3 regions of the Paenibacillus sp. J31R34 genome follow, and region 1 is predicted to be linked to each of the others. Evidence: riboswitches for the same ligand, from Rfam matches in the RefSeq annotation. Region 1 holds a riboswitch; each other region holds the start of a gene.
The links. Region 1 has a riboswitch for cobalamin ahead of metE (5-methyltetrahydropteroyltriglutamate--homocysteine S-methyltransferase). Riboswitches for the same ligand answer to the same signal wherever they lie in the genome.
Positions count from the first base shown of each region.

Region 2: it holds a riboswitch for cobalamin, as region 1 does, so the genes downstream of both, AC50YG_RS28330 (ABC transporter substrate-binding protein) here and metE (5-methyltetrahydropteroyltriglutamate--homocysteine S-methyltransferase) in region 1, are expected to answer to the same signal.
Region 3: it holds a riboswitch for cobalamin, as region 1 does, so the genes downstream of both, cobJ (precorrin-3B C(17)-methyltransferase) here and metE (5-methyltetrahydropteroyltriglutamate--homocysteine S-methyltransferase) in region 1, are expected to answer to the same signal.

Region 1 is NZ_JBXENU010000005.1:403,750-413,809, forward strand. It holds gene cbiQ (cobalt ECF transporter T component CbiQ) at 1-205, shown strand, start outside; gene AC50YG_RS16760 (energy-coupling factor ABC transporter ATP-binding protein) at 192-1,061, shown strand; cobalamin riboswitch at 1,216-1,408, shown strand; gene metE (5-methyltetrahydropteroyltriglutamate--homocysteine S-methyltransferase) at 1,680-3,968, shown strand; gene AC50YG_RS16770 (hypothetical protein) at 4,017-4,148, shown strand; gene AC50YG_RS16775 (response regulator transcription factor) at 4,177-4,908, opposite strand; gene AC50YG_RS16780 (ABC transporter ATP-binding protein) at 5,174-5,926, shown strand; gene AC50YG_RS16785 (ABC transporter permease) at 5,919-6,665, shown strand; gene AC50YG_RS16790 (AraC family transcriptional regulator) at 6,705-7,583, shown strand; gene AC50YG_RS16795 (alpha-glucosidase/alpha-galactosidase) at 7,726-9,237, shown strand; gene AC50YG_RS16800 (substrate-binding domain-containing protein) at 9,360-10,060, shown strand, end outside.
Region 2 is NZ_JBXENU010000014.1:54,583-64,642, reverse strand. It holds gene ruvC (crossover junction endodeoxyribonuclease RuvC) at 1-169, opposite strand, end outside; gene AC50YG_RS28355 (BofC C-terminal domain-containing protein) at 348-1,055, opposite strand; gene AC50YG_RS28350 (ABC transporter ATP-binding protein) at 1,174-2,007, opposite strand; gene AC50YG_RS28345 (ATP-binding cassette domain-containing protein) at 2,004-2,780, opposite strand; gene nikC (nickel transporter permease) at 2,782-3,609, opposite strand; gene nikB (nickel ABC transporter permease) at 3,625-4,554, opposite strand; gene AC50YG_RS28330 (ABC transporter substrate-binding protein) at 4,574-6,148, opposite strand; cobalamin riboswitch at 6,432-6,701, opposite strand; gene AC50YG_RS28325 (hypothetical protein) at 6,976-8,007, shown strand; gene AC50YG_RS28320 (ABC transporter substrate-binding protein) at 8,086-9,081, opposite strand; gene AC50YG_RS28315 (helix-turn-helix domain-containing protein) at 9,198-10,060, opposite strand, start outside.
Region 3 is NZ_JBXENU010000001.1:1,334,935-1,344,994, reverse strand. It holds gene AC50YG_RS05430 (leucine-rich repeat protein) at 1-4,871, shown strand, start outside; gene AC50YG_RS05425 (DUF6376 family protein) at 5,257-5,664, shown strand; gene AC50YG_RS05420 (hypothetical protein) at 5,689-5,958, shown strand; cobalamin riboswitch at 6,192-6,341, shown strand; gene cobJ (precorrin-3B C(17)-methyltransferase) at 6,507-8,348, shown strand; gene AC50YG_RS05410 (sirohydrochlorin chelatase) at 8,373-9,464, shown strand; gene cobK (precorrin-6A reductase) at 9,468-10,060, shown strand, end outside.

The sequences.
Region 1 (10,060 bases):
AGCTATTGCCGTGCGGCTCTTCGTCAAGACGATGCATCGATACAAGGGGCTTTCGAATGGGCTAATGGCAAGAGGATTTACGAATGAGATCCGCCTTGCTCCTGCTGCAAAGCGGACGGTTCGCCTCCGATATTGGGCGGAAGCTGGGCTAGGCATAATCATTTTACTGGCAGCAGAGCTATGGCTTCGGTATGGAGGTGAATAAGCTGGCAGGCAACGATCAGACATCAACCATTATGGAAATGAACAGCGTAAGCTATGCATATCCCGGAACGGACAAGGCCGCTTTAAACGGGCTTGAGCTGCGCATTCCAGCAAGCAAGAAGGTAGCGCTGTGCGGGCATAATGGCTCGGGCAAGTCGACACTTTTTTTGCAGCTTATTGGCATTAATCGTCCGCAATCCGGTTATGTCAGCTGGCGCGGCGAGCCGCTTTCTTATAAGCCCAGAGAGCTTGCCAGCTTGAGACGGCGCGTTGGTCTTGTTTTTCAGGACCCGGAGCATCAGCTCATCTTAAATACCGCTTATGAGGATATTTCTTATGGGCTGCGCAATGCGGGGCTTCATGAAGAGGAAATTAACAGGCGTACGGGGCGTATCATCCAGCAGCTGAACTTGCAGGAACTGGCGCATAAGCCGCTGCATCATCTCAGCCTGGGGCAAAAGAAGCGTGTCGCTCTTGCCGGCGTGCTGGCGCTGGAGCCGGAGCTGGTACTGCTTGATGAGCCGGCTGCTTATCTCGATCCGATATCGGAGCAGCGGCTGATGGCTGAGCTGGACCGCATTCATGCGAGCGGCATAACTCCGGTTATGGCCACGCATGACATGAATATGGCCTATGCTTGGGCGGACTGGATTTTTATTATGAATGAGGGCCGCTGTATATTGGAGGGTACGCCGGAGACGGTATTTCGCGAAGGCGAGCGTCTCAGAAGCCTTGGACTCACGCTGCCAATGGTGCTGGAAGCATGGGAGGCTCTGCCGTCCAAGCTGAGGGGAACACAGCCGCCGCCGCGCACGCTCGAACAATTTAAAGCGGCTGTAAAATCTTTTGTTGTATAAAAACACGAAAGTGTGTATAGTTATACATGTTGCTTGAAATAGTAGGAAAGGATATGATTTTTCCATCCTTTCTCTATATTTCTCGGACTGAAACGAGCTGCGCCGCCAAAGGACGCGACAACCGTTTCACCTTGTATAAATAAAGATTGACCAACTAAATAGCGAGGAATAAGGTGCTCTTGCGTAACGTCTTGAGCTTAAAAGGGAAGTCCGGTGCAACACCGGCGCGGTCCCGCCACTGTAACAGCGGAGTTCTGCACAATAAAGCCACTGGCATGATGCCGGGAAGGCGAGCGCAGCGATGATGATGCTGGAGCCAGGAGACCTGCCTTATTCTATACACTGCATTACCTACGGGAGATAGGGAGGTGTTAAAGATGGCAGCCATCGTTTGTTGAAACGAGGGGCGTCTTTACCCACATTTCTGTACAGGGTAGGACGTCCCTTTTTGTATTTAATCGTTTCTGGCTGGCAGCAAATCGGATGTATAGGGAAAGGCCGCCGCGAAGAAATTCGCTCGCAATGCCATAAGTATATATCTGAGTTTGTTGATGAAATAACAAAGAATTATAACTTCCATCCACTAGGGTGAATAATGAAAAACAGGAGGCAATAAAAATGAGTCAAGTAAAAAGCAGCAGTTTGGGATATCCGCGTATCGGTGAAAACAGAGAATGGAAAAAAGCGCTGGAGGCGTTCTGGAGCGGCAAGCTTGCGGAAGCGGATTTCTTGAAGCAGCTGGAGACGATTCGTCTAAACCATCTGCAATTGCAAAAACAGGCCGGAATTGATCTCATTCCGGTAAATGATTTTTCGTATTATGACCATATCCTTGATACAGCGGCTATGTTTGGCGTCGTGCCTGAGCGCTTTGGTTACACAGGCGGCCCTGTATCGGTAACGACCTATTACGCCATGGCGAGAGGCAATAAAACGGCGTCGGCATCCGAGATGACGAAATGGTTCAATACGAACTATCACTACATTGTTCCTGAGCTGAAGGGCATTACGCCGGCTCTGACCGAGAACCGTCCATTGATCGCTTACCGCGAGGCAAAGGAAAAGCTGGGCATCGAAGGCAAACCAGTCATTGTTGGACCTTATACATTCCTCAAGCTTTCTAAAGGTTATGCCGCTTCTGAGCTTGCTACGGTTGCTGCCCAGTATGTGCCGCTGTATGCACAGGTGCTGCGCGAGCTGGAGCAAGAAGGCGTGCAATGGGTACAAATTGACGAGCCTTCGCTCGTAACAGATGTTTCTGATGCAGATTTGGCGCTTGTTCAAAGCATTTATGCACAGCTTCATGAAGCGGCACCTAAGCTCAATTTGCTGCTGCAAACGTATTTCGAATCGGTTCAGCATTTTGCTGCAATCGCGGCTTTGCCTGTACAGGGCTTAGGCCTGGACTTCACAGCCGGCGCTGAAAAGAACCTGCAGCAGCTTGAGTCGATCGGCTTCCCGCAGGATAAAGTTCTGGGTGCAGGTGTAATTGATGGCCGCAACATTTGGCGGGCGGATCTTCAGGAGCGCAAAGCGCTGCTTGCCCGCATTGCTAAAGTCGTGCCAAACGACCGCCTAATTGTAAGCTCCTCTTGCAGCCTGCTGCATGTACCTGTATCGGCGGCTCTTGAAACGGCACTGCCAGCAGAGCTTGCAGGCGCACTGGCGTATGCCAATGAGAAGCTGGAGGAAATTGCCGTTCTTGCAACTGCGCTGAATGAAGGAGAAGCAGCGGTAAAAGAGGCGTTTGATCGCAATGCAGCCGCTTTGGCTGCACTTGCCGCATCGCCGTCCCGTGGCCGTGCAAGCGTTCATGCCGCTGTAGCGAGCATCGATGCACAGCCGTCGGAGCGCAAAGCGGTATTTGCAGAGCGCCAAGTGAGCCAGAAGGAACGCTGGCAGCTGCCTTTCCTGCCGACAACGACAATCGGCAGCTTCCCGCAAACGGCGGAAGTACGCCAAGCAAGGCAGCAATGGCGCCGTGGTGATTTGGGCGAGGAGCAGTACCGCGTATTCATTAAGGAGCAGATTCAGCATTGGATCAAGCTGCAGGAAGAGATTGGCCTTGATGTGCTCGTTCATGGGGAATTTGAGCGTACGGATATGGTTGAGTTTTTTGGAGAGAAGCTGGAAGGCTTTGCTTTCACGAAAAATGGCTGGGTGCAATCCTATGGCTCGCGCTGTGTAAAACCACCAGTCATTTACGGCGATGTGCAGTTCAGCAAGCCGATGACTGTCGAAGAAACCGTTTATGCCCAGTCGCTGACTTCTAAGCCGGTGAAAGGCATGCTGACAGGCCCGATTACGATTTTGAACTGGTCGTTTGTCCGCAGCGATTTGACTCGCGAGCAGGTTGCTTACCAAATCGCACTTGCCCTGGCAGAAGAAGTGAAGGCGCTGGAGGAAGCAGGCATTGAAATGATTCAGGTGGATGAGCCTGCCCTTCGCGAAGGCTTGCCGCTTAAACGTGAAGATTGGGAGCAATATTTGAACTGGGCGGTGCTTTCCTTCCGCTTGTCCACTTCTGACGTTAAGGATACGACGCAAATTCACACGCATATGTGCTATTGTGAATTCCATGACATTATTGATTCCATTCGCGCGCTCGATGCCGATGTTATCTCCATTGAAACATCCCGCAGCCACGGCGAGCTGATTCACAGCTTCGAGGAGCACACGTATGAGCTGGGTATTGGCCTTGGCGTATACGACATTCACAGCCCGCGCGTGCCGGAAGTAGAGGAAATGACATCGATGATCAAACGCGCCCTGAACGTGCTTGAGCCAGAATTGTTCTGGATTAACCCGGACTGCGGACTTAAGACTCGTGGTGTAGATGAGACAGTTGCATCGCTGCGCAATATGATTCAAGCGACGGAACAAGTACGGGAGCAACTGGCTAAGTAATGAAGTAATTGTAATGATCAGGACGATTCGTATCGTTGTTCATAGGGTATGAATATTAAAAAAGCTCCGCTTGCGCTGATTGGCGCATGCGGAGCTTTTGCTTTATTTGAAGCGGGGATGGTCAAAGCCGGGGGAGCGGGGACATGGCAGGCAGGAAAACAGGCCAATATAGACAGGTAATGCAATTCTGCCTGCTGCAGCCGCCCGCCTAAATGGTCTCTGCCGCGGGATTCATCAGGCAATAGCCAATGCCCCATACCGTCTGAATCAAGGAGGCAGATTCGGGGTGGACGCGGTTCAGCTTTTCTCTGATCCGCTTTACATGGGTATCAATCGTCCGGTAATCGCCGAGCGATTGATAGCCCCAAATTCGCCGCATTAAATCCTCGCGGGAAATGGGCTGATTGATGTTGGCTGCCATAAACCTGAGCAGCTCATATTCGCGGAACGTCAGCTTTACCTTGCTGTTTCCGGCAATCACTTGCCTCGAATCATAATCGAACACGAGTCCTGGCAGCGTAAGATCAGGTGTCTGCTTGCGCTGCAAGGCGCGATAAGCAAACTCCGAGGTGCGGCGAATGATCGCCTTAATGCGGTACATCAGCTCGCGCGGGCTGAATGGCTTAACGACATAATCGTCGGAGCCCGCTTGGAAGCCGTCGAGCCGGTCATCCTCTTCGCCACAGGCGGAAAGCATAATGACGGGTGTCGATTTTTTCTTCTTGAGCTCGCGGCAAAATTCAAGCCCGTCCATCCCCGGCATATTGCGGTCCAGCAAAATCATTGAATAATTGTATTGCATCGCCTTAAACAAGCCGTTGATGCCGTCGGAGGCTTCTTCGACGATCCAGCCTTCTTTTTTCAAAAATAACTTGAGCAGCTTGCGGATATGCTCCTCATCATCAACAATCAGAATGCTATATGGTTGCTGAAATGCCATGGCTCAACACCTCATCTTTATGTTTAAATTCATTACTGATAACAATTATCATTATCATTGCATGCGACCCCCATTGTTGTCAACTAAAAAACCTCCGTTTCTTGCCACATTAGCCGAAGGGTAGTCGCGAAAAAGACACAATTGCCTATGAGTGCGGATACAGTACGGCTGCTGCTCCCAATCGTCGTCAGGCTGTCCTCTTTCGAGCAGACGGGGAGCAGAGTATAATGGTGAAATGCAGGTTATGGATGAAGGAGAGAGCTCGGTGGCCCCCTTATTAACATTGGATAACGTATCAAAATATAGAAAACATCCCGAATGGATTTTTGAAGGGATTACAGCACAGGTGCAGGCCGGGGAGCGTATTGCGCTGCTGGGCACATCCGGTCAGGGCAAAAGCACGCTGCTGCGAATCGTGTCGCTGCTTGGTGAGCTGGATGCGGGAACGCTATTGCTGAAAGGACGGACAAGCATCGAGTGGAAGCCCGAGGAGTGGCGGCGCATCGTGTGTTACGTTGCTCAGACGCCGGTCATGCTGCCGGGATCGGTCGAGCACAACTTGCGCACGGTAAGCGAGCTGCAAGGGAAGCCGTTCGATGACGCGCTGGCGAGGCGCTGTATGGAAGGCGTCGGCCTTGGGCATATCGAATGGAGCAAAGAGGCGGAAAGCTTGTCTGGCGGGGAAAAACAAAGGACAGCCCTTGCACGGGCATTAGTGCTCCGTTCCCCGCTGCTGCTGCTGGATGAGACGACTTCATCGCTTGATCCGAAGAGCAAGCGGCAGGTAGAGCAGTTTCTAAGCGAATGGTGCTCGAAGGAAGGCACGGCATTCATCTGGATTACTCATGATCTAGAGCAGGCACGGCAAATAAGCGGGCGTATCTGGTTTATGGCGGAGGGCAGGCTGCTGGAGCAAAGCGCTACGGAAGCTTTTTTCACAAATCCCGGGTCAGAGCAGGCGCGCAGCTTTTTACATAGTCAGCATGCGCCGGAGCAGGGGGAAGACCCGCATGAATAATATTGCGCTCGCCTGCACGCTGGTATTTGTCGCCATTACGACATTTATCTCAATGAAGCAAAAGCTCGGCCTGGAGAAGGAGATTATTACAGGTACGCTTCGCTCCGCTGTGCAGCTGCTGTTTATCGGTTTTTTGCTGCATTTTATTTTTGAGACGAATCATCCGATTTTTATTGTGCTTATTATTATTTCAATGATTACGGTTGCGTCATGGAATGCCGGCTCCCGCGCCATGCCGGTTAAGGGTATCCGGCTGCGCATTGCGCTTACATTGGCAGGCACGGAGGCGGTAACGCTCGCCTTGCTGCTCTCGCTTCGCATTATTGAGGCTGAGCCAAGGTATATCATTCCGGTCAGTGGGATGATTATCGGCAGCTCCATGATCGTATGCGGCCTCTATTTAAACCATATGAAACGGGAGCTTGAAGCGTCGCGGGGAGAGATTGAGACGCTGCTGGCGCTTGGAGCGACGGCGAAGCAGGCGATTCGCCAAGCGGTGCGCCGGGCGGTGCGCTCCAGTCTCATTCCCACGCTGGACGGCATGAAGACGGTCGGACTCGTGCAGCTGCCAGGCATGATGACAGGGATGATCGTCGCCGGGGCAGACCCGATTGAGGCGGTCCGCTATCAAATATTGATCGTATTTGCGATGTCGGCTTCGTCGTCGCTGACGTCAATTGTGCTCAGCATGCTGACGATGCGGCTGTGGTTCGCTAAAGATAACGGCAGGCTGCTGTAAGCAGCTTGGAAGGTGTTTACTTAGAGGAGGGACGATGAAGTGGAAAGAAGGGGTATTTTTCAGGGGCAATTAATGCAGGCCGAGCAGTATCCGCGAGTGGTAGCCTATTATTTTAAGGAATGGAATGGCTTCGAAATGGCTTACCATCAGCATAGCGCTGTTGAAATTATGTATGTCATATCAGGCGATTGCACGGTAGAGCTGCCGAATAAATCCATCCCAATGGAAAAAGGGCATTTCATCGTCATCGACTCGATGGTCGCTCACCGTCTTCACGTTGCGGAGGGCACCGCATGCCGGATGCTCAATGTTGAATTTATTTTTAGCCATACTGGTGTGGGACTTCCTTCCCTTAAACGGCTGGCGGAGACAGATCGTGCGCTTGCGGCGCTGTTCGCCGTGCAGCACGATTATTTGCTGCTTTACGATCCGAGCGATGTGTATCAAATGTTGAAGGCACTCGTGCTGGAGCTGGACGGCAAGCGGCGCGCGGAGCAGCTTCTCACTGCACTTCAACTGACGCAGCTGCTCGTTCAAATTGGCAGGCTTGCACAGGAGGCCTCCAGCCAGTCGCATGATGCATCGGAGTTTTATGTGGGCGAGAGCATCGCTTTTATTCAGCAAAATTATGACCGTGACATTCAGGTCAAGGATATTGCGGCGGCGGTGAGGCTGCACCCGGGGTATTTCCACCGCATATTTAAAGCGGGAACGGGCTGCTCGGTTATGGACTACGTCATGCGCTTTCGGATGGAGAAGGGGCGAATGCTGCTGGAGCAGACCGATATTCCGGTCAGCGATATTTGCCATTATGTCGGCGTGAACAGCAGCCAATATTTCAGTACCCTTTTCAAAAAATATACGAACGAAACGCCGCTGGCCTATCGCCGCGCGGTGCGTAAGGAAGTGGAGCGCTAGTCAATCGTTCAACTTATAAAGTTAGAATTTTATACAAAGAAGCAAAATAGAAGTTACAATTGTGCAAACGCCTCCACGCTGCCGGTGCTACAATTAGCGTATTGTTCACTACTATATTGCGAGCCATTGGAGGCGTAAATCAATGTCATTTAAAGTTGCGTTTATTGGAGCAGGAAGTATTGGTTTTACTAGGGGATTGCTGCGTGATTTGCTGACCGTTCCAGAGTTTAATAACATCAAAGTCGCTTTTCAGGATATTAATCCGCAAAATCTCGACATGGTTACCCAGCTATGCCAACGGGATATTAATGAGAACGGCCTAGCAATTGAAATTGAGCCTACGACCGATCGCCGGGAAGCGCTAAAGGATGCACGTTACATTTTTGTAACGATTCGCGTCGGTGGTTTGGAAGCTTTTCAGACCGATGTAGACATCCCGCTCAAATACGGCATAGACCAATGTGTGGGCGATACTATTTGTGCAGGCGGCATTATGTATGGGCAGCGGGGCATCGCCGAAATGATGAATATTTGCAAGGATATCCGCGAGGTGGCGGAGCCGAACTGCCTGCTGATGAATTATGCGAACCCCATGGCGATGCTTACATGGGCATGCAATAAATATGGCGGTGTACGGACGATTGGCTTATGTCATGGTGTTCAGGGCGGACATGCGCAAATTTCCGAAGTATTTGGCCTTCCGCGTGAAGAGGTAGACATTATTTGTGCAGGAATCAATCACCAAACGTGGTATGTGCAAATTAAACATAATGGCGAGGATATGACGGGCAAGCTGCTGGAGGCATTTGAACAGCATCCGGAATACAGCAAAACCGAGAAAGTACGCATCGATATGATGCGCCGCTTCGGCTATTACAGCACGGAATCCAACGGTCATTTGAGCGAATATGTGCCTTGGTACCGCAAGCGTCCGGAGGAAATTCGCGACTGGATCGATCTTGGAACGTGGATTAACGGTGAAACGGGCGGCTACTTGCGCGTATGTACAGAAGGGCGCAACTGGTTCGAGACCGATTTCCCGAACTGGATGAAGGAAGAGCCTAAGGCGTACACCAAGGAGCATCGCGGTCAGGAGCATGGCTCGTATATTATCGAGGGGCTGGAGACGGGACGGGTGTACCGCGGCCACTTCAACGTCGTCAACAATGGCGTGATCTCCAATTTGCCGGATGATGCCATTATTGAAGCGCCGGGCTACGCGGATCGCAACGGCATCAGCATGCCGCATGTTGGCGATTTGCCGCTGGGCTGTGCGGCTGTGTGCAATGTCAGCATTTCTGTTCAGCGTCTGGCTGTAGAAGCAGCGATTCAGGGCGATGACAAGCTGCTGCGCCAAGCGATGATGATGGACCCTCTGGTTGGAGCGGTGTGCAATCCAAATGAAATTTGGCAAATGGTCGATGAAATGCTTGTTGCTCAGGAGCAATGGCTTCCGCAATACGGAGAGGCCATTGCTGCCGCAAAAAAACGTTTGGAAAATGGCCTTGCCATTCCGGTGCGCAGCTATGAAGGAGCAGCGCGTCTGAAAACAAAATCAGTTGAAGAGATGCAGAGTAACCGCGAGGAAGCAAGCCGCAATGCGGGCGAGTCGGATAAGGCGATCGATCGCCCTGCCGCCGCAGCCACTGAATAGTAAAATATTCCTAAACATTACCTTGTGTACAGGGAGGAGTGGATTTGTTATGATAATCAATAAATTGTTTGGTTTACAAAATAGTAGTTGACTACAGTGGTTTAGACTTGGAGTGATTGGCCGTGAGGAAGCAAAAAAAGATTACGATGCAGGAAATAGCGGATCGGGTAGGCGTATCCAAATATGCGGTTTCTAAAGCTTTATCGGGAAAATCGGGCATTAGCGCCGTTACGCGCAGCAAAATATTTGAGATGGCCTCGCAGCTTGGCTACATGAATCAGAAAAGCGCAAAAAAAATGCCAAGCAGCAAGCAGAATGACGAGGAAGAGCACCAAATCGTCGGCATTCTCATTCCGAATATTCGGAGCCAAAACAAGGAATCGGGCTATTGGGGCAAAGTGCTTGACGGCATTTCCAAAAGCTTGGAGGCAAAGGGGCTGGGCTCCGTCCTCATATCGGATGATTCGCCGCGAAATTTCAACCTCGTCATGAAGCCTGAAGGCTTAATGGGCATTATTGGTGTTGGCTTGATCGCTACACCGATGCTGGTTGAGCTGCGCAACAAGGCGATTCCGTTTATTTTAGTTGACCATGAAGACGAGCTGCTGGAATGCGACAGCATCTTTATGAACAACTATGATATCATTCGCAAGCTGGTCAAGTTTTTGATTGGCAAAGGCCATACCCAGATTCAATTTATTGGGGAGCTCGGCTATTCCCGCAGCTTTATTGACCGCTGGAGCGGCTTCCGCTCGGTTATGGATGAGAGCCGGCTTGATTATGCGCCTAGTGAGGGTCTGCTTAAAGTAAAACCGACGCTGGA
Region 2 (10,060 bases), on a different contig from region 1:
CCATTAGAGCGACAGCCGAATCATAAATTTGAATGAGCCGCTCCTCGGGCGGCGTATGCGCCTCCGTCTGAATACAGCCATACTGAACGGGCTTAAGCTTATGACCCTCTTTATCAATGAAACCAAAACCCGCTATCGCAATACCGGGATCTATGCCTAGAACGCGCAAACCGCCAACTCCTTATTCCTGCCGTTTATTTCTCCTATTATACCAAAAGACAGAAAGGATGAGAACATGCGTTTGAGGAAAGTGCTTAGGAGCAGTCGCTTTTCTTTGCACCATCATCCATTATACAACAAGAAGAGGACGTCCTCTATAAGAACGTCCTCCGGGCTGCTATTTTCATCTAATAAGCGGATCGTTTAGTGGATTTGCCATGTCCCAGCTCATAGTCGCTAAAGGTAGACAGGACGCTGTTAAATTCATCGATGTCATTAATTTTAATCCCATGCGACAGCTGTTCTACTTTATCGCGAGGCAAGCTGCTTTCCAAATACCGAATATCCAGTTGAAAAAAAGTTCGCAGCACCTTCTCCTGCTGGGGCGCCCCTTCAAACAGCGATAAATTCCCCTGCTTATCCACGCCCATATACGCTTCATTCTGGCAATGCTTCGAAAACTCATCCACCGTCTGCTCCACCAGCACCCGGTTCTTCGTTTTATCGAAGGTGGCGTGCCAACCGCTATTTGCCTCCAGCAGCCGGATTAGCTGGAGCGAGGTCATGCGGCCAAGCGGCCTGCTCTCCTGCCCACATAAATAGTAGCGGCGCAGCATGACGCTCACTGGCTCCTGCTGCTCTCGCAGCTCACGACGCAAGTCAGCAGAGGGGCCACTGACAGCTCCTGAACTAAAAGCTGCTCCTACGGCATTAGCGGCAGACGCTGAATCGGCAAAATTGGCGACGACGCTTGTCAATCGGACAGCCGCAGCCGCTTTCCCAGGAGGCCAGACAGCACCCGCTAGCGTTACAGCAAGCAAGGCGATACTGCCCAGCGTCCATAGCGGACGGCGGCGAAGCTTTCTTTTTAGCTGCTTCCATAAGCTCATTAGCATTATGATTGAACCCCTTTGTGCTCTTTTATTGCATAGGGTTCCACTGAGCTTCCAATATTATGCGCGTAAGAGAAACGCAGCATGCGAGCTAGCTTTTATTCGTTCTACCGACAACCTTCTACTCAGCGTTCTTCGCGCATTCAGCAGATCCCACATTTACAGCCTCAGCAAGCGTCGCAAATAAAGCATGGGTATACGGATGCTTGAGCTTTCCTTCCTCCCACTGACTGAACGTTTCTACGATTTCGCCCTGATACATGACGGCAACTCGGTCGCACAGCTGACGGGCAAGCCCCAGATCATGCGTAATGAATAAGTAGGACAGCTCTTGCTGCCGCTGAATTTGCTGAAGCATCTCCACAATAGATGCCTGTGATAAAGGATCGAGACTGGCTAACGACTCGTCGAAAATAATCAAATCCGGCTGCACGGCCAGCGCTCTTGCGATGCATACACGCTGCTTCTGTCCGCCGCTTAGCTGATGCGGCAGCTTCTCCAAGAAGCTTTCATCCAAGCCGACGGCACGTATAAGCTGCACGCTGGCCTCCCGAATTTCCGGCGGACGCTTCGCGTCAAAATTGCGCAGCGGCTCCGCAAGCACTTCCTTCACAAGCATTCGGGGATGCAGCGAGGATGCGGAATCCTGAAGCACAAGCTGTACGCTTTTGTATACCTGCAGATCCTTCATATGAGGTCCATGAATAGACTGGCCGCCGAGCAAAATTTGCCCGGAGCTCAGCGTTTCAAGCTTCATAATGAGCTTGGCTAATGTGCTTTTCCCGCTGCCGCTTTCTCCAACAAGCCCAAGCGTTTCACCAAGGTGCAGCGCAATATCTACCTGCTTCACAGCTTGAACGGACGCCTTGCCGTCCTGCGTCTTGAGCCCTCTTCGCCTTCTCAGCAGCCGCAGCGGATATGCCTTGGACACCTGACGCAATTCCAATATGATCATAGGGCGCTCCCTTTCGCATGGACTGAGGTTATCCCGCTGGGCTGCATCGTAATCACACGATCCGCGAATTTGCGGACGCTTTGCTCGTCATGCGAAATGAGCAGCACCGTCAGGCCAAAATCCGCCTGCAGCTGCTTCAGAAGCGTTAGCACCCGGTCGCGATTGAGGGCATCCAGCGCCGTCGTTGGCTCATCGGCAATAAACAGCGTCGGCTCCGTGCTCAGCATCATCGCAAGCAGCACCCTCTGGCGCATGCCTCCGCTTAGCTCAAAAGGGTATGCGTCCAATATCAGTTCCGGGTCCGCAAAGCCAATACGTTGCAGCAGCATATACAAATACGATTCCATTTCTTTGCGCGATCGCTTCGCCTGCAGCTTCAGCGTCTCGACCATCTGCCTCCGCACCGTGCGGATCGGATCAAGTCCGCTTAGAGAATGCTGAATGAGCAAGGCGATTTCCTCTCGGCGAAGCTGCTGCATGCGGCGCTCATCATAACGGGAAATATCATCGCCCCCGTAAAAAATTTGCCCTCCTGTCAGGCGCAGCCCGGTTTCCAGCAGTCCGACAAGCGCATGGGCCGTCATACTTTTGCCACAGCCGCTTGGCCCTACAAGCGCAGCCATTTCACCAGCATGAAGCTCCAAGGAAACATTTTGGACGATAGGGCACCATTTTCCAGCCTGCTGCCGGGAAATTTCTATATTTTGAACGCAGAGCAGCGGTGCATCGTTAAGGTTGGCGCTGTTGATAATGTTCGTGCTGCTTTCCGCCATCTTACACCTCTTTCGGAACGTAAGCGTTCTGCTCTTTAAATCGGTCGCCAATTAATTGGCATGATAACACGAAGCTCACGATCGCAAGCCCCGGAAAAATCATGACATGCGGCGCCAGCTGAAAATAACGCGTAGCATCATGCAGCATGACGCCCCATTCAGGAGTCGGCGGCTGCACGCCTAGGCCGAGAAAAGATAGACCGGCGATGAGCAGCACGATTTTGCCAATGTCCAGCGTACTAAATACAGCAATTGGCGCTGCAATCTGCGGCAAAATATAACGGCGCATAATTCGCAAATGAGAATTACCGGACATGCGGGCTGTAATTAAGTAATCCTCTTTGCTTACCTTAAGCACAAGCCCGCGGATAAGCCGGACATAATTGGCCCACCTCACGATAACAATCGCAAGGATCATATTCGTAAACCCGGGTCCGAGAATGCCCACAATCGCAATCGTCAGCACAAAATCGGGAAAAGCGAGCGTGCCGTCCATCAGCCGCATGAAAAAATGATCGGTGCGTCCGCCAAAATAGCCGGTCAACAGCCCGATCGGCAAGCTAATGCATAAGCTCAATCCCAAAATAACAAAAGCAATCGAAACAGTCGTCCGAATGCCGTACAAAATACGAGATAAAATACAGCGCCCCAAATGATCGGTGCCAAAAGGGTATTCGCCGCTCGGCGACAGAAGCCGATTGGATAAATTGACCTGCAGCGGGTTATGAGGCGCGAGCCATGGGGCAAGCAAGCCCAGCAGTACGATGACTGCAAATAGGCCGATGCCAAGCAGCAGGCTTGTATTCTTTTTCTTAAAAAGGGTCCGCATAAAAAAGGGTACCTCCTAGCTTGCCCGCAGCCGCGGGTCCAAGCGCACATAAAAAACTTCAACCGCCAAATGGATCGCGACAAACAAGAAGGAGGTGAATACCACATAACCTTGAATGACCGGATAATCCCGCGCCGTTATCGCTTCAATAATATATTTGCCTACGCCGGGCCAGGAGAAGATCGTCTCAACGATCACATTCCCCCCCAGCATAAAAGCAAAGCTTGTCCCCAGCATCGATAAAATCGGCAAAAACGCATGCTTAAACACTTGGAAGATTAAAATCCTTCCCTTGGACAAGCCTCGCGCACGCGATGCCTTGACGAAATTCTGGCTGTTCATCTCGAGCATATTCGTCCGCAAAACCCGGGCATATACCGCACCAAGTCCGAGCCCAAGCGTAACCGCCGGCATTAAGAGGTGAGCAAGGCCGCCGCGTCCCATGGAAGGCAGCCAGCCAAGACGGACCGAGAAAAAATAAATCAATAAAAAACCGAGCCAAAAGGAGGGGATCGAGGCGCCAAGCAGCGCCAGCAATCGGCCCATCCGGTCAAGCAGCCCTGTTGAAAAGATTGCGGTGGCGAGGCCGATGAGGCAGGTTGCCAGCAGCATGACAAATGCACCAGCAGAGGCCAGCTCCAGTGTGGCGGGCAGCCTTTTAAGCAGTTCGCCAGCAACTGGCTCCTTGGACATATAAGATGTCCCCCACTGCCATGTAAATACATCGCCAAGCCAGCGTATATATTGGCTCCATAAGGAGTCTGTCAGCCCCATTTCCTCCCGCAGTGCGTCAATCGCCTCCTGTGAAGCCGGGATATTGTGCGTGGTCAGCAAAATTCTCGCCGGATCGCCCGGAGACACCCTCATTAAAATGAAGGTAAGCGTCGCTACGCAAAAAATGACAAGCAGCATTTGCATGGCGCGTTCGAGCCAAAAACGAAGCATACTTAGGTACACCCTTTACTTAGGTGATATCGACTTCAGCTGTCACATAATAATATTCTATCGGATGCGGAATAAAGCCCGTTACCCCTTTTTTCACGCCAAATACATTGTCGGGGTGTACGATAAACGACTGCGGCAAATCTTCATTAATAATGTCCTGAGCTTCTATCGCAAGCGCATTGCGTGCTTCTGTAGCAGACGTTTCGTTCAGCTTGTTAATAACCGTCTCAAGCGGCTTCGATACATAATGGCTGACATTCGATTCGCTAGCTGATTGATAGAAAATGTTCAAGAAATATTGCGGATCGCCCGTGTGTGCCGTCAGCATGCTGTACATAGCAAGATCCCAATCGGACTTCGCCAGCTCAGCATCAATATTTTCAACCTTGCGTATTTTCACGGTAATGCCTTCATTAAGCAGTTGGTTCTGAATAACCTCTGCCATTACGGACAGCTCTGGGCGGTGCGGGAACGTAAGGAGCGTCGCCTCGAATGGCTTGCCTTCCTTCTCCCACATGCCAGCCGCATTTTTCTGCCAGCCGCCAGCGGTCAGCAATTGCTCCGTCGTTTCTCCTGCTGCTTGCTCCGCTACTTTGCCAAATGGCAAAATTTCCGGGAACGGGCTTTTCGCTTTCGTGCCATAGCCACGCATTACCGATTCAATAATTGCCTCGCGCGGAATGGCTTGATCTACAACCTCGCGGTTTGCTTTTTCTTTAAACAAAGCAGAATTCATATTAAATAATACCATATGTGTACGAACCGATGGTGCAGATAGCACTTCCAGCTTGCTGTCCTTCTCTACCAGCTCAATGCTGTCAATCGGAATGTCCGTTGCAACATCTACTTCGCCAGCTTGCAGCGCCATCAGGCGGGTATTGCCATCGGTTACAAACTTCATTGTCACTTCCTTAAGCTTCGCCGGTTGTCCCCAATAACCATCATAACGCTCAACAACAAGCGATACGTCTTTCGTAAACTGCTTGATTTTGAAAGCTCCCGTCATGGCCGGGTAGCTGCCCGCTTCCTTCATGCTGTCGACATCAAGAATAATCGTGCTTGGATCAGCCAAGCTGGAAATGATAGCCGAGTTCGGCTGTGTTGTTATAATTTTCAGCTCATCCGGTGCAACCACTTCCATATCTTTCACCAGCAGCAAATCCTTCGCCAGATGGCTATTTTCAATGGAACGAAGCAGCGAAGCCTTCACGCTTTCTGCATCCATCTTTTTGCCGTCGTGAAACGTTACGTTGTTCTCCAGCTTGAGCGTCCACGTGTTAGCATCCTCCTGCTTCCACTCCTTCGCAAGCCAAGCGGCCGGCTGCAGCTGCTCATTCAATTTAATAAGCGTTTCCCCTGCGCCAGAGCGCATAACGTCCCAGCTGTCATCGCCATGCGGATCAACGCCTGCTGGGTTCCAGGTGTACGCCATTGTCAGTGTTTTATTTGCGGCAGAAGCATTGTTTTCCCCGGCAGCATTGGTGCCCTTCCCTGCGTTTGAGTCAGCATTCGTGCTGCATCCTGCAAGCACCAGCATCAGGCAAACGATCATCATTCCAAGTGACAAGCTAAATGGCTTCTTCGTGTTGTTCATTTTTCTTTTGTCTCCCCTTCTAGTAAGCGTAAACGGCCGAAAGCCGTCCTGTGGCGGCAAAGCTACCGTTTCGCGTAGAAATATAGAGAAAGGATAGAAAAATCATATCCTTTCCTATATTTTAAAAAAAGCATCCCCGACCCTTAAGAAAGCAGTCAGAAATGCTTTTATGATAAATAACTAAACCTTATCTGCGTCTGCTCGTCATGGAGCAGCAAATAATCGTTAGACATTTTGCAATAAATGGGCATAACCAACCACCTCCCTAAGCACCGTAGGTCAAACAGTGATGTTAAAACAGGCAGGTCTCCTGACTTGGGGCCTCCCTCTCTTCCCTTCCCGGCTAGGGCGAGCATCTGCAATTCGTCCTGCGACGAAAAGAAGCTCATCAGCCAGTGGTTCATTTGTGAGGGGAGCGCAGCTTAATGAGTTGATTAGCTGCTGCCCTATACAGTGGCGGGTCCGTGTCGGCCTTTAACCGAACTTCCCTTTTAAGCGAACTAAGGCCTATATGTCCTTGCCTTCGTGCCGCACCTATTTTCATACAATTATGAAGTTTTGCAGGCTAATCAGCCTATCTTGTCCGTAATCCACTCTTAATCTTAGGGAGGAAGTGCTGATCTGTCAACATTTTGATTTAGATAAGCTTTAGTTCCATCATAATGCACACGCCCCAGTGTCTTAAACAAGCTAAATGAAAGGTTTTTCAATATAAAACTTTCATATTTTTTCCAGTAATGATATATTGAAAATACTTCACGCATGATGAGCTTATTTATTAAGTTAGTCCAATAGATACTCTATCAAATAGAAAAGGAATGATCACATTGCCGGTGAAAATCCTTCCAGTCGAAGTAAAACAAATTATTGATTCCTATTGGTTTTACAGTGATTTTTATTCGATTATATCTCGCGTAGATTCGAAAAAAATGTGGTTTATGAATAATTATATTAATTTATTCGATATTCCCGATCCAAACCAATTATATACCTTTTTCTACAATGGTTATTATAGAGATAAAATGGTTGAGTTTTATGACTGCCCTTTTATTGATTTTCAGCGGATAGCGATAGACAGGCGAAGCTCGACTATTTTGAATAATGACCTGCTTGATTTTATTAAAGCATCGATTGACGGCGGCTACTATGTGATCGTTATGATCGACCGTTTTTATATAAAAGAATATGAAATTTCTGCGAAATCCCCACATGAAGTCATGATAAATGGGTATGATGATGCCAATAAAAAGCTATATTTTTGTGACAATAATGCCAATGGAAAATACTCAACGAATATCACCTGTGATTACGAGGCTTTTAGCAGAGCGTTTCATTTATTGGAAATCGAAGCCCATGATTTTAAACAGCATCTTTATTTATTGAAGCCTCTCGAAAATAACGACTATGCTTTTTCTCTAAAATACGTGAAAAATACGATGAAAGCCTATCTCTTATCTAGGGCACATACGGATGAATATTACAACGAAGCTACAGGCACACCCGGGCTAACCTTCGGCATTAATGTATACGACAAGGCCTCCGATTATTTAAAATATTTGGCTCAAGAGGAGGTTGTATTTGATATTAGATCGTTTCACCTGCTTTACGACCATAAGAAATGTATGACTATGCGATTAGACTACATGATTAATAACAAGCATTTGATTGATGATAATCAAATTTTGAACAGATGGAGAAAGCTGGAGGCGGCTGTGCATGCTGTAAGAAATTCCATTTTAAAATATTGGCTTACTCGAAGCTCGGACGCTTTGTACAAGCAAATGGAGCAATTGCATAAATTAAAGGAGACGGAAATGGGTTTGCTGCAGGAGGTTGTGGACCAGTTGAAGGATGGTTAATAGAAGCCATACCGTTTATGGTGACTGCATGGCTTCTCTTGACGCTTTAGGCAAAGTGAATGGTGAGCATGGACGAGTTTACTTTTTTCCACCAGAAGCTAGCAAGTCAGCCACTTCTTTCATCGTTTCTCTAATTGTAATACTGTCTGCCAGATAATATTTGTCTTGGTCGAGTAGATGTACCTTTCCATTCTTGACTGCCGGCAATCCTTGCCATAAGCCTGATTTCTGAAGCTCATTGTAGTCTTCCTCATCCTCTACAATGAGCAGTAGATGATCCCCTACATACTCTGGAAGCAGCTCCTGCGAGACGACAACCGCATTTTTCCAACGATCCATATTCATTTCTGCCTGAACCTTATCTACTGCTTTGGCTTGTAAGGCTGTCCTCACGACATACCCACCAAAGTTAGTACTCAAATAAATTCGCAGTCCGCCTTCCTCGATAAGAAGAATAGAAACCGATTCATCTCCAATGGCTTGCTTCACCTTCGCTCGCGAAACATCCCTCTCTTCCTCGTAATCTTTAATCCAACCACTCGCTAATGACTTCTTTCCCAATACATCCGCTACTTTAGGAAAAACATCATAAATTGGATCGCTGAACTTAATGTACACAATCGGAGATACTTTTTCTAATTTATCCATAATATCAGGATAAATTTCCGGATAGACAGAACTAAAAATCATTAAATCCGGTGAAAGCTCTACTATTTTCTCAACATTTGGCGGATCACCGATAGAATCAACGCCTGCCAGTGATGGTTTTATGAACGAGTTAAGAAAATCATTATCGCAAACCGCAATCGGCTGAATGCCAACCGTTATGGCCACCGAAGAAAACTCGCATACAGCAACCTTTTGCGGCAAGACTGGAATTTCCACAGCCCTCCCCATATCGTCGGTGAATATTCTTGTCCCCGCAGTCACATCGGCTTGTTCTGCGTTCAGAGCCATGTTGCTTCCTCCGTCCTCCAACGGCTTGTCTGCCATTGAACCACATGCCGCAATAACGAATAAAATGACCAGCATTCCTGCCATGTACAAGCCTCTACTGCTGCTTAACTGTTTCATTTCTTCTTATTCCCCTTCAGTCTTATAATTAATAATGATTATCATAATCGATTATAGGGCTTCCTTCTTAATAATATCCATACACTATCATGATTGCTGATGGATTGTTATGTATCTTATTCATATTCTTCTCCCTCAATTCCTACGCCTAGCAACACAGCCGCTTCTTCCATTTGCGCCATAATGGACAACGGATCATAAGCCAGCCACTGGTGTACATCAACTAGATAAATATTGCCGCTGCGCACGGCGGGGAAGGATGACCATACAGAAGACTCTTGAATGTCGGCCCATACTTGGCGAGTCTCCTCATCAGGCTGCACGACGACGATAAGGTGATCCGCCCTGAAAAAAGGCAGCTCTTCCAGAGTTATGACTGTGGAGTGATAGCTATCATTTATTTCGAATTGCTTCGCAAGCTTATAAGGTGGTGTCAAACCAAGCGAACGGTACAACGAATAGCCCATAATTTGGTTTCCATACATTTGAAGAAATTCAGCCCGAACACGGAAAACCGCAATCGTCTGCCCTTCCATCTTCCTAAACAACCTGTTTCTAAGCTCAAGAGCTCTCTCTTCATAATTCCGCAGCCATTCCTCTACCTGTCGCTCCAAACCTAAAGCACTTCCAATTGCTTTGAATTGAACATATAAAGGGTCTTTTTTGTCATCCACCTCTATAACCTTCGCTCCGCACTGACCACGCTGCAGCCAGGAAGTTGGACCTACAACAATATCGGGCTTTAATTGATCTGTTGCATCAGAGTCATAATAGGGGAATTCATCTATTCCTACATCTAGAGCATCATCAGACCAGTCCGCAAGCAGCCCTCTAAGTCCGACCATGCCTGCGCTGACACCTACAGGACGAATACCAAGCGCTCGTATATGCCCATAGTAGTCAACCGCTACAACACGCAATGGCTTTTCTTGTTTGTACGCTGAAGGTGCGACGCCCGAATTTAACTTAAAGCGGCGGC
Region 3 (10,060 bases), on a different contig from region 1:
CATCGATTAAATTATCGGAAAATTTGAAGACGATTAATGGTGGGGCTTTCGACACCAATCACATTACGAAGCTTGTCATCCCGGCCAGCGTAACGAATGTCGCCAGTAGTTCATTCTATAGTAACAACTTGACAAGCATAACTGTGTTAGGTGAATCAACAACTTTTGGGACAGGTGTATTTGCAAGTAATCCGAGCAATCTGAAAATATTCGGAATTGCGAATTCTCCCGTAGCTGCTTATGCGTCGAGCAACGGACATACATTTGTGGACGGAACGGCGTTATTTCAAGCGGTCTCTAGCGCCAAGTCGCTGTTAAAAAGTTATGTGGTAGGCACCAGCGTAGGACAAGTTTCGGCCAATGCCTATAACGACTTATCGGCAGACTATGACGCAGCCATGCTTTTTATCGACGGAATCGGGAATGCCACCATCGCCTCCGACCTGGCTAACGCCGCAACTCCTCTGACCACTTCAATCGCGGCATTCAATGCGCAAATTGTCCAGGCAGGCAATCCCGCGGCGTTGACAGCGGCTATCGCGAAGGCACAGCAGGCGTTGACGGATCATCCGCAAGGGGAGAATGTGGGGCAGACGTCAGCGGGAACGCGCACCGCACTGCAGTCCGCAACCAATGCGGCGCAGCAGATTCTTGATAACGCGGGCAATTACATTCAGGATCAACTGGATACTGCCGTTAATCAGTTAGATTCAGCGGTTCAAGTCTTTAATGCCACTGTTATACAAGCGGGTATTCCGACGGCGCTGGACACGGCGATCACGGCGGCGCAGCAGGCGTTGACGGATCATCCGCAAGGGGAGAACGTGGGGCAGGTGTCAGCGGGAACGCGCACCGCACTGCAGTCCGCATCCAATGCGGCGCAGCAGATTTTTGATAACGCAGGCAATTACACGCAGGATCAACTGGATACTGCCGTTAATCAGTTAGATTCAGCGGTTCAAGTCTTTAATGCCGCCGTTCTTCAAGCGGGCATTCCGACGGCGCTGGGCGTGGTGATCACGGCGGCGCAGCAGGCGTTGACGGATCATCCAGAAGGTACGGATGTAGGGCAGACTTCGGCAGGAACGCGCATCGTGCTCGAAACTGCGATGGATGCGGCGCAGCAGATTCTCGATAACGCGGGCAATTACACACAGGATCAACTGGATACGGCAGTTAACCAATTAAATTCAGCGGTTCAAGTCTTTAATGCTGCTGTTATACAAGCGGGCATTCCAACGGCGCTGGACGCGGCAATCACGGCGGCGCAGCAGGCGTTGACGAATCATCCAGAAGGTACGGATGTAGGGCAGACTTCGGCAGGAACTCGCACCGCACTGCAGTCCGCAACCAATGCGGCGCAGCAGATTCTTGATAACGCGGGCAATTACACGCAGGATCAACTGGATACGGCAGTTAACCAATTAAATTCAGCGGTTCAAGTCTTTAATGCTGCTGCTATACAAGCGGGCATTCCAACGGCGCTGGACGCGGCAATCACGGCGGCGCAGCAGGCGTTAACGGATCATCCGCAAGGGGAGAACGTGGGGCAGGTGTCAGCGGGAACGCGCACCGCGCTGGAAACTGCGATGGATGCGGCGCAGCAGATTCTTGATAACGCGGGCAATTACACGCAGGATCAACTGGATACTGCAGTTAACCAGTTAAATGCAGCGGTTCAAGTCTTCAATGCCGCTATTATACAAGCGGGTGTTCCAACGGCACTAGGGGCGGCGATCACGGCGGCGCAGCAGGCGTTGACGGATCATCCACAAGGGGTGAACGTGGGGGAGGCGTCAGCGGGAAGTCGCACCGCACTGCAATCCGCAACCAATGCGGCGCAGCAGATTCTCGATAACGCAGGCAATTATACGCAGGATCAACTGGATACTGCGGTTAACCAGTTAAATGCAGCGGTTCAAGTCTTTAATGATGCTGTAATACAAGCGGGTGTTCCAACGGCGCTGGGTGCGGCGATCACAGCGGCGCAGCAGGCGTTAACGAATCATCCGCAAGGAACAGATGTAGGGCAGACTTCGGCAGGAGACCGTACCGTGCTGGAGAATGCGATAGATGAGGCGCAGCAGGTTCTCGATAACGCAGGCAATTACACGCAGGATCAACTGGATAATGCCGCTAATCAGTTAAATGCAGCGGTTCAAGTCTTCAATGCCGCTGTAATACAAGCGGGCATCCCGACGGCGCTGGGTGCGGCGATCACAGCGGCGCAGCAGGCGTTAACGGATCATCCGCAAGGAACAGATGTAGGGCAGACCTCGGGAGGAACTCGCACCGTGCTGGAGAATGCGATAGATGAGGCGCAGCAGATTCTCGATGACGCAGGCAATTACACGCAGGATCAACTGAATACTGCCGTAAACCAGTTAAATACAGCGGTTCAAGTCTTAAATGCCGCTGTTATACAAGCAGGTATTCCAACGGCGCTAGATGCCGCGATCACGGCGGCGCAGCAGGCGTTGACGGATCATCCGCAAGGTGCAGATGTAGGGCAGACTTCGGCAGGAGACCGCACCGTGCTGGAAACTGCGATGGATGCAGCGCAGCAGGTTCTCGATAAAGCAGGCAATTACACACAGGATCAACTGGATACGGCCGTAAACCAGTTAAATGCAGCGGTTCAAGTCTTTAATGCCGCTGTTATACAAGCGGGTATTCCGACGGCGCTGGATGCGGCGATCACGGCGGCGCAGCAGGCGTTGACGGATCATCCAGAAGGTACGGATGTAGGGCAGACTTCGGCAGGAGACCGCGCTGCCCTGCAGACCGTGATAGATGCAGCGCAGGCTATTGCCGACGATGCGGAAAATCAATCTCAGACTCGTTTGGATGAAGCTACTGTCAGTTTGAACGACGCTATGGCGGTATTTGAAGCTGCTTGGGTAGGGATGGTGCTAACCGCATCGGCCAATGATTTGTACGGAACGAGCGACACGCTTCGCTTTACGGTATTTTACGGATATGAAGTAACCGTGATAGGGACACCGGTCGTTCCGATCATGGTTGGAGACAATTCCGCCACTCAGACGGTATATGCCCCATATATGGGAGCGCGCGGCGAGGCAGTGACAAAGCTTACTTTCGAATTCGAAGTTCCTGCTGGGTTCGCGGATGTTGACGGAATTGAAGTTGCTGCATCATTAGAGCTCCCGAACGGTGCAAGCATCGTTCGCACCTCCAGCGGACGCCCGGCTTCGCTAACTTACGTAGCACCGGACGCGAACGGAATACGTATCGTGGCGATACCGCCCGAAGTTGCCCTGACGGTTGCACCGAACGGATCGGAACGTAAAGCGATCAGTGTGATTGCAAGCGTGTACGGCGGAGCTGCGGGAAATGCGCTGACGCAGCTCCGTTGGCTGCCTGGAAGTCTTAGTGGGGTTGATTTTGCCGGTGGAACGAAAGGAACCGATATTTTGGCCACACCTCAATTCACCATTACTGCCAACGGCGACTATACCGTTTATGCCCTAGACGAAGCAGGCAATGAAGCAGTGAAAACCATCACTGTTACTGGGATCTCAACCACGTCTTCGTCGGATAACGGCAATCGACCTGTCACATCGGGGACGACTGTGAAGTTAGATTCGAATGGCGGGATTACAATTCTTGTCGATCCATCCGACATCAAACAAGTCAAGCGTTCGGACGGCACGGTGATCGAGCAAGTCATCCTCCCTGAACGGACGAGGGAGCAAGTGCTGGAACTCCTGAAAGATGCGATGGAACCGTTTGTCAGCATTATAATCGGCAATCGGGAGCAAGCGGTACAGGCACAGTTTCAAGCTGACTGGATCGCGGATATGGTGAAAGCTAATTCTAATACAATTATCGAGGTGAGGTTGAACGATTCTAGCTACCAATTGCGGTTAAGTGCGATCGACCTGATCGGCTTGGCGGAGCGTCTCGACGCGGAAATATCGAATTTGACCGTGAACATCATACAGGTGCTGGCCGGCGAGCATATTCGACAAGAGATCAATCGGATCGGCGTTTCCCAAGGTTTTACTGTTTTCGCCGACGTCATTGACTACAAGGTGTTGGTCGAAGCAAACGGGCAAATGTTGGAGGTGCACGACTATGGCGGATCATACTCGATCCGGACCATTAAGTTGGACCAAGAGAACACAAACGGTAACCTGGTTGCCGTTCAGTATATCCCGGAAAACGGAACCGTCGTTTTTGTTCCGGCAAAGATGGAAACCGGTCCAGACGGCACTAACGAAGCGATTCTGAACGTGCCGCATAACAGCTTGTACACAGTCGTAAATGTGCAAGCCCGAACGTTCGCCGATTTAACCGGACACTGGGCGAAAGCGGATGTGGAGCATCTGGCGTCCAAGCTGCTGGTGAACGGCGTGGCGGCCGACCGTTTTGACTCAGAAGGAACCATTACACGAGCGGAATTCTCAGCCTTGCTCGTTCGTGCGCTAGGGCTATCCGTGAAGGAGAGCGAGGGCGGTGATCGTTTTGCGGATGTCCCTGCATCCGCATGGTATGCATCTGCAGTAAATGCGGCAGTGGCTAGCGGGCTGGTTAGCGGCATCGGTGCCGGCCGTTTTGCGCCTAACGATCCAATTACCCGCGAGCAAATGGCCGTTGTGATTGCTGGTGCCTTAACCTTCACCAGCCATGGAACCAGTAGCGATGGGCAAAAGGGAGGCCATCTGGATGCTTTCACGGATCGAGACTCCATTTCTTCATGGGCGCAAGCTGCGGTAGTCCGAGCATCGGAAGACGGCATTATGAAAGGAATGGAAGACGGACGCTTTGCCCCGAGGGAGAATGTAACGAGGGCGCAGGCAGCGGTTATACTGAAAAGGTTCCTGCAATATGTACATTTTATCGATTAAATCAAGCAAAGAGATCAATTCAAAATGAATCGAAATACTCATTCATAGAATCATCTGTATAACGATAGTGAAGGAGCTTGCCTCGTGGCAGCTCCTTTTTGTCGTACAAGTAACTGGCAGATAAGTGTGAAATATCGGTTGACAAGAAAATGGTCTAAATGAAATCCACGAAATCATGGGGCTGTTTTTGTCTCATTTGATCTTATAGCCCACATAAATGATGGACAAGCTTATTCATAAGACGAAATGCAACCGTTTGGACGCTTATGCCGTATAAATAGTGCTCTGTGCCATACAGGCGGAAAGGAAGAGATTAAACATGACCATTCGTTCAGGAAAAAGCATACTTTTAATCATTGGAATGTTATTATTAGGAGGATGCTCGTTGTTCGAGGATGCCAAGCAGGCGGTCAATTCCGTATCGAGCTCGGCCGACTATGTGACGGGGGCGGCTTCGTACATGCAGACGCTGACAAGCTTCAGCGAGCAGGCGACGCAGCTTGCGGAGCAAGCCGTAAACGATGCGAGTGCACGCGCCGATTATAAGGAGCAGCTGGTAGCTGTGCAGGACTCGATCAAGCAGTTTGGCGAGCTGCAAGCGCCGGATTTTGCCAAGGATGTCCATCAGACCGTGGTCGATTATAATTTGAAGCTGCAGGAAAGCATTGATGCGGTGCTGAAGCAGATCGAAGACGGCAAAGCATTGGTTGACGCAACGGAAATTCCAAATACGATTAACAAAATCAACGAGCTGTTAAATCAAGTAAATCAACTTCAGCAGCTGGTGTCGTAACGGTAAAGAGAGGAAGAATGAAAGATGAAAGTAAATATTTTGCATGCTAGCATGACGAACTCTAAGGAATCTGGTTTCGTGGGCAAGGTTCATTTTGAAGTAGAGGGCCAGACGAACCAATACGAAATTGCCCTTCACAGCCGCAAGGCGACTGAGTGGGGCTACGGTTTATTTTTTCTGAATGAATCGGGCAAGGAAGAAGATCTTTTAGCGGTCGAGGATGAGCTGGAAGAGGATGATGAGCTGTTTGATTCCCTCGTGAAAGCGGCTTGGGAAACACTGGAGAAGAAATAAACCTTTACGCGTATATGGCTGAAGCCGTCCTCTGACGGCAAAGCTGCCGTTTCGAGGGTGCAATATAAGCCCATTTATAAGTGCAAAACTTATAAATTCTTATATTTTGAAAAATAGAGCTGGCGCAAGCCTGGACATGCAGTCCATGCTTGCGCTGGCTCTATTTACGTCTAGGCTGATGGCATAAACGCACTTGTCGATCATACAATCTAATGTTATCATTAAGATTACAATTTAATAGGAAGGGAATAAGTGTCAGCAGGCGCTCAAGGCGCCCAAGTTGACTTAATAGGGAAGTCGGTGAGAGACCGGCGCGGACCCGCCACTGTATGAAGCGACTGACGCTTCAAAGCCAGGAGACCTGCTTATTTCAACGACACTGTAAACCTACGTGGATATTAGGAAGGTGTTAGAGATTGGATGGCCCTTCGCTGTCTGCGTTTAACAAGGACATTGGTCTTTTCAAGCATTTCTAACACATAGCGTTAGAGGTGCTTTTTTTGTTGGATAGAAATTGTAAATTGCTACATAGAAGGAGTTGGGCATCAATGAGTGAAGCAGGCGTCGGCAAGCTGTTAATTATCGGATTCGGCCCAGGGAGCTTCGAGCATATTACGAAACGCGCCCGTGAAGCGATTCAGGAGAGCGATATAGTCATCGGCTATAACACGTATGTGGACTTGATTCGGGAGCTAATCAGCGATCAGGCGATTGTGCGGACAGGGATGACGGAGGAGGTCAGCCGGGCGCAGGAAGCGGTGCGCCAGGCGGAGAACGGCAAGAAGGTTGCCGTTATATCAAGCGGCGATGCGGGCGTGTACGGTATGGCAGGACTCGTGTATGAGGTGCTGATTGAGAAGGGCTGGAAGCGTAATGGCGGGGTAGAGGTTGAAGTCATTCCCGGCATTTCCGCCATTAACTCGACAGCGTCCCTGCTCGGCGCACCGATTATGCACGATGCTTGCACGATCAGCCTAAGCGATCATTTGACCCCTTGGGAGCTGATAGCGCGCAGAGTAGAAGCGGCAGGACAAGCGGATTTCGTCATTGCGCTTTATAACCCGCGCAGCGGCAGAAGAACACGGCAAATCGTGGAGACGCAGCGTATTTTGCTCAAATACCGTTCGCCAGATACGCCGGTTGGCATTGTGAAAAGCGCGTATCGCGACCGTGAGGATATTGTCGTGACGACGCTTGCCCGTATGCTTGATCATGATATCGGCATGCTGACAACGGTCGTTATTGGCAACTCCACAACCGTTAATTATGATGGGCTGATGATTACGCCGCGTGGCTATCAGCGCAAATATACGCTGGGTGAAGGCGCGCAGCCTTTGAAGCCTCACCAGCGTCTGCAAGAGAAGAATGAGCCGTGGGCACTTCATACGGCAGGAATGCCGGAGCTCTCAGGTGATGGAGACTATCCTGAGGATGAATATGATAGGGCGGACTCTTTGGTGGAGCGGGAAGAGCCGCAAATGGCGGTGCCAGACCAGCCGAGAAATGAAAATGGGCAAGGCGGCGGCGTAGCCGTAGCCATAGCACCTCCAGTCGCACCCGTGAAGCCTGCTCCAGCTCCGGTTGATAAAGCTGCTTCATCGAAGGTGGAGTCAGCCGCGATGCCAGCTGTCTCGCCACTTCATTTGGCGATGGAAGCAGTACTGCTTAATGATCGCAGCAAGGGTATAGAGCCTAGTGCGGCATATGTGGAAGCTGCGAGCCGATTGCCTGTATTTACGCAGCAATCGGTTTTGGAGTTCGCCGTAAGCCCGGGTGTAGCGACGAAGAACTTTACTCCCCAGCAGTTGGTGGCACTGGCGCAGGCGGTTGGCGAGAAGGGCTCGATTGAATATACACCGCATCATCATCTGCTTGTGCGGATTCCGACGTCTGATCCAGAAAGCGTTACGGCAAAGCTGCGTGCGGATGGCCTCAGTCTGGCGCCGATCGGTGATGTTTTGCAACTGAAGGCTTGCGATTTTTGCAATCTGGAGAAGGCGGAATCGGTTCCATATGCCGATGAACTGCAAGAGAAGATCGGCGGCATGGCCATGCCGAAGGAGCTGCGTGTCGGGTTCAATGGCTGCGGCATGGCTTGTTATGGCGCAGTTAACGAGGATATCGGCATCGTGTATCGCCGTGGCAAATTTGATTTGTTCCTCGGCGGCAAAACCGTCGGCCGCAATGCACATGCGGCGCAGCCGGTTGCCGAAGGCATTGCAGCCGAGGAAATCGTGCCACTGATTGAACGCATTATTGCACTGTATAAATCGGAAGGCCATCCGAATGAGCGCTTTCATAAATTTTTTAAACGGATGGGTCAAATAGAAGGCTATCGCTATCAAGAGCTGCCTGTTTTTCATATCGAAGACGCATTGTGCGGAGACTAGCTACAGCAAGGGAGATGAAGGAAGATGGATGCGGTTTTATTTGTAGGGCACGGAAGCCGGGATGAGAGAGGAAATGAAGAGGTGCGCGAGTTTGTCGCCTCTGTAGCGTCAACACTGAAAGCAGATTTGGTAGAGCTGTGCTTTCTGGAGTTTGTCACGCCGACGATGAAGCAGGGCTTTGATATTTGCGTATCAAAAGGGGCGACTCGGATCGCCGTTATTCCGATTACGTTATTTTCGGCAGGGCATGCAAAGCTTCATATGCCTGCGGCAATTGATGAGGCAAAGCTGCGTTATCCAGCTATAAATATTATTTATGGACGGCCGATTGGCGTTCACGATCAAGTGCTGGAAATTTTGACCTCCCGCCTTGGCGAAGCCGCTGCGGCAGAGGAAAGCGAGCTTGCTGATACGGCTATTTTGATCGTCGGTCGGGGCAGCAGCGATGCCGATGCGAACAGTGAGCTATTTAAAATTTCCCGTTTGTTCTGGGAGCGCCTTAAAGTCAAATGGGTCGAAACCGCCTTTATTGGCGTAACGGCGCCTCTGATGGATGAAGGTGTAGAGCGCTGCCTCAAGCTGGGCGCGCGTAAAGTTATTATATTGCCGTACTTCCTGTTTACCGGCGTTTTAATTAAACGGATGGAAGCAGCGATGGAGCAATATACGGCTGCTTATCCGGAAACGGAATTTGTGCTTGCGGAATATTTTGGCTTCCACCCGCTGCTTAAAGAGATTTTGAAAGATCGCGCCGCAGAAGCGCTGCAGGACGAAGTGAAGATGAACTGCGATATGTGCCAGTTCCGCCTGCAGGCGATGAAAGATCATGACCATCACCACCACCATGATCATGATCATGACCACCATGACCATCACCATCATGATCACGATCACGGGCATGATCATCATGACCATAATCATGAACACCATGCGCATGATCACGAGCATCATCATGAGGGCCATACGCATGAGCATAACCATGAGCACCATGATCACGACCATGATCACCACGACCACGAGCACCTTGAAATTGGCGAGCCTGCTGCTAATGCCAAGGAAGATGCCCCGCAGAAAAATGATCCGTCCAAGGCAGCAACGCTTGTCGGGGAGGGTTAGGCCATGATTTTTATGCTATGTGGAACGAGCGATGCGAGGGAGCTCGCCGTACAAATTAAGGCACAGGGCTATAGCGTGCTGACTTCGGTCGTGACCGACAGTGCGGCAGGCAGCTTGAAGGAGGCCGGACTTGACGTGCGAGTGGGACGGCTAACCGCAGACGAAATGGCAGCTTACCTGAAGGAAAATCAGGTAAAGGCTGTCGTTGATGCCAGCCATCCCTTTGCTGAGGAGGCGCATCGCAATGCGATGGCGGCGGCCGAGCAAGCATCGGTGCCTTATATTCGCTATGAGCGCGAGAGCCTGACCTTTGACGGACAGCCGCTAATCCAGTATGCGGATGATTACGCCGAAGCAGCCGAAATGGCGGCTGCCAAAGGCGGCGTCGTAATGCTGACGACCGGCAGCAAAACGCTGCAGGTTTTTACCGAGCGCCTGCTAGGCTTGCCTAACGTGACGCTGATCGCCCGCATGCTGCCGCGTCTCGACAATATGGAGAAATGCGATGCGCTTGGACTGCCGCAAAAGCATATCGTTGCCATGCAGGGTCCATTTTCCAAAGCGCTCAATCGCGCCCTTTATGAGCAATTCGGCGT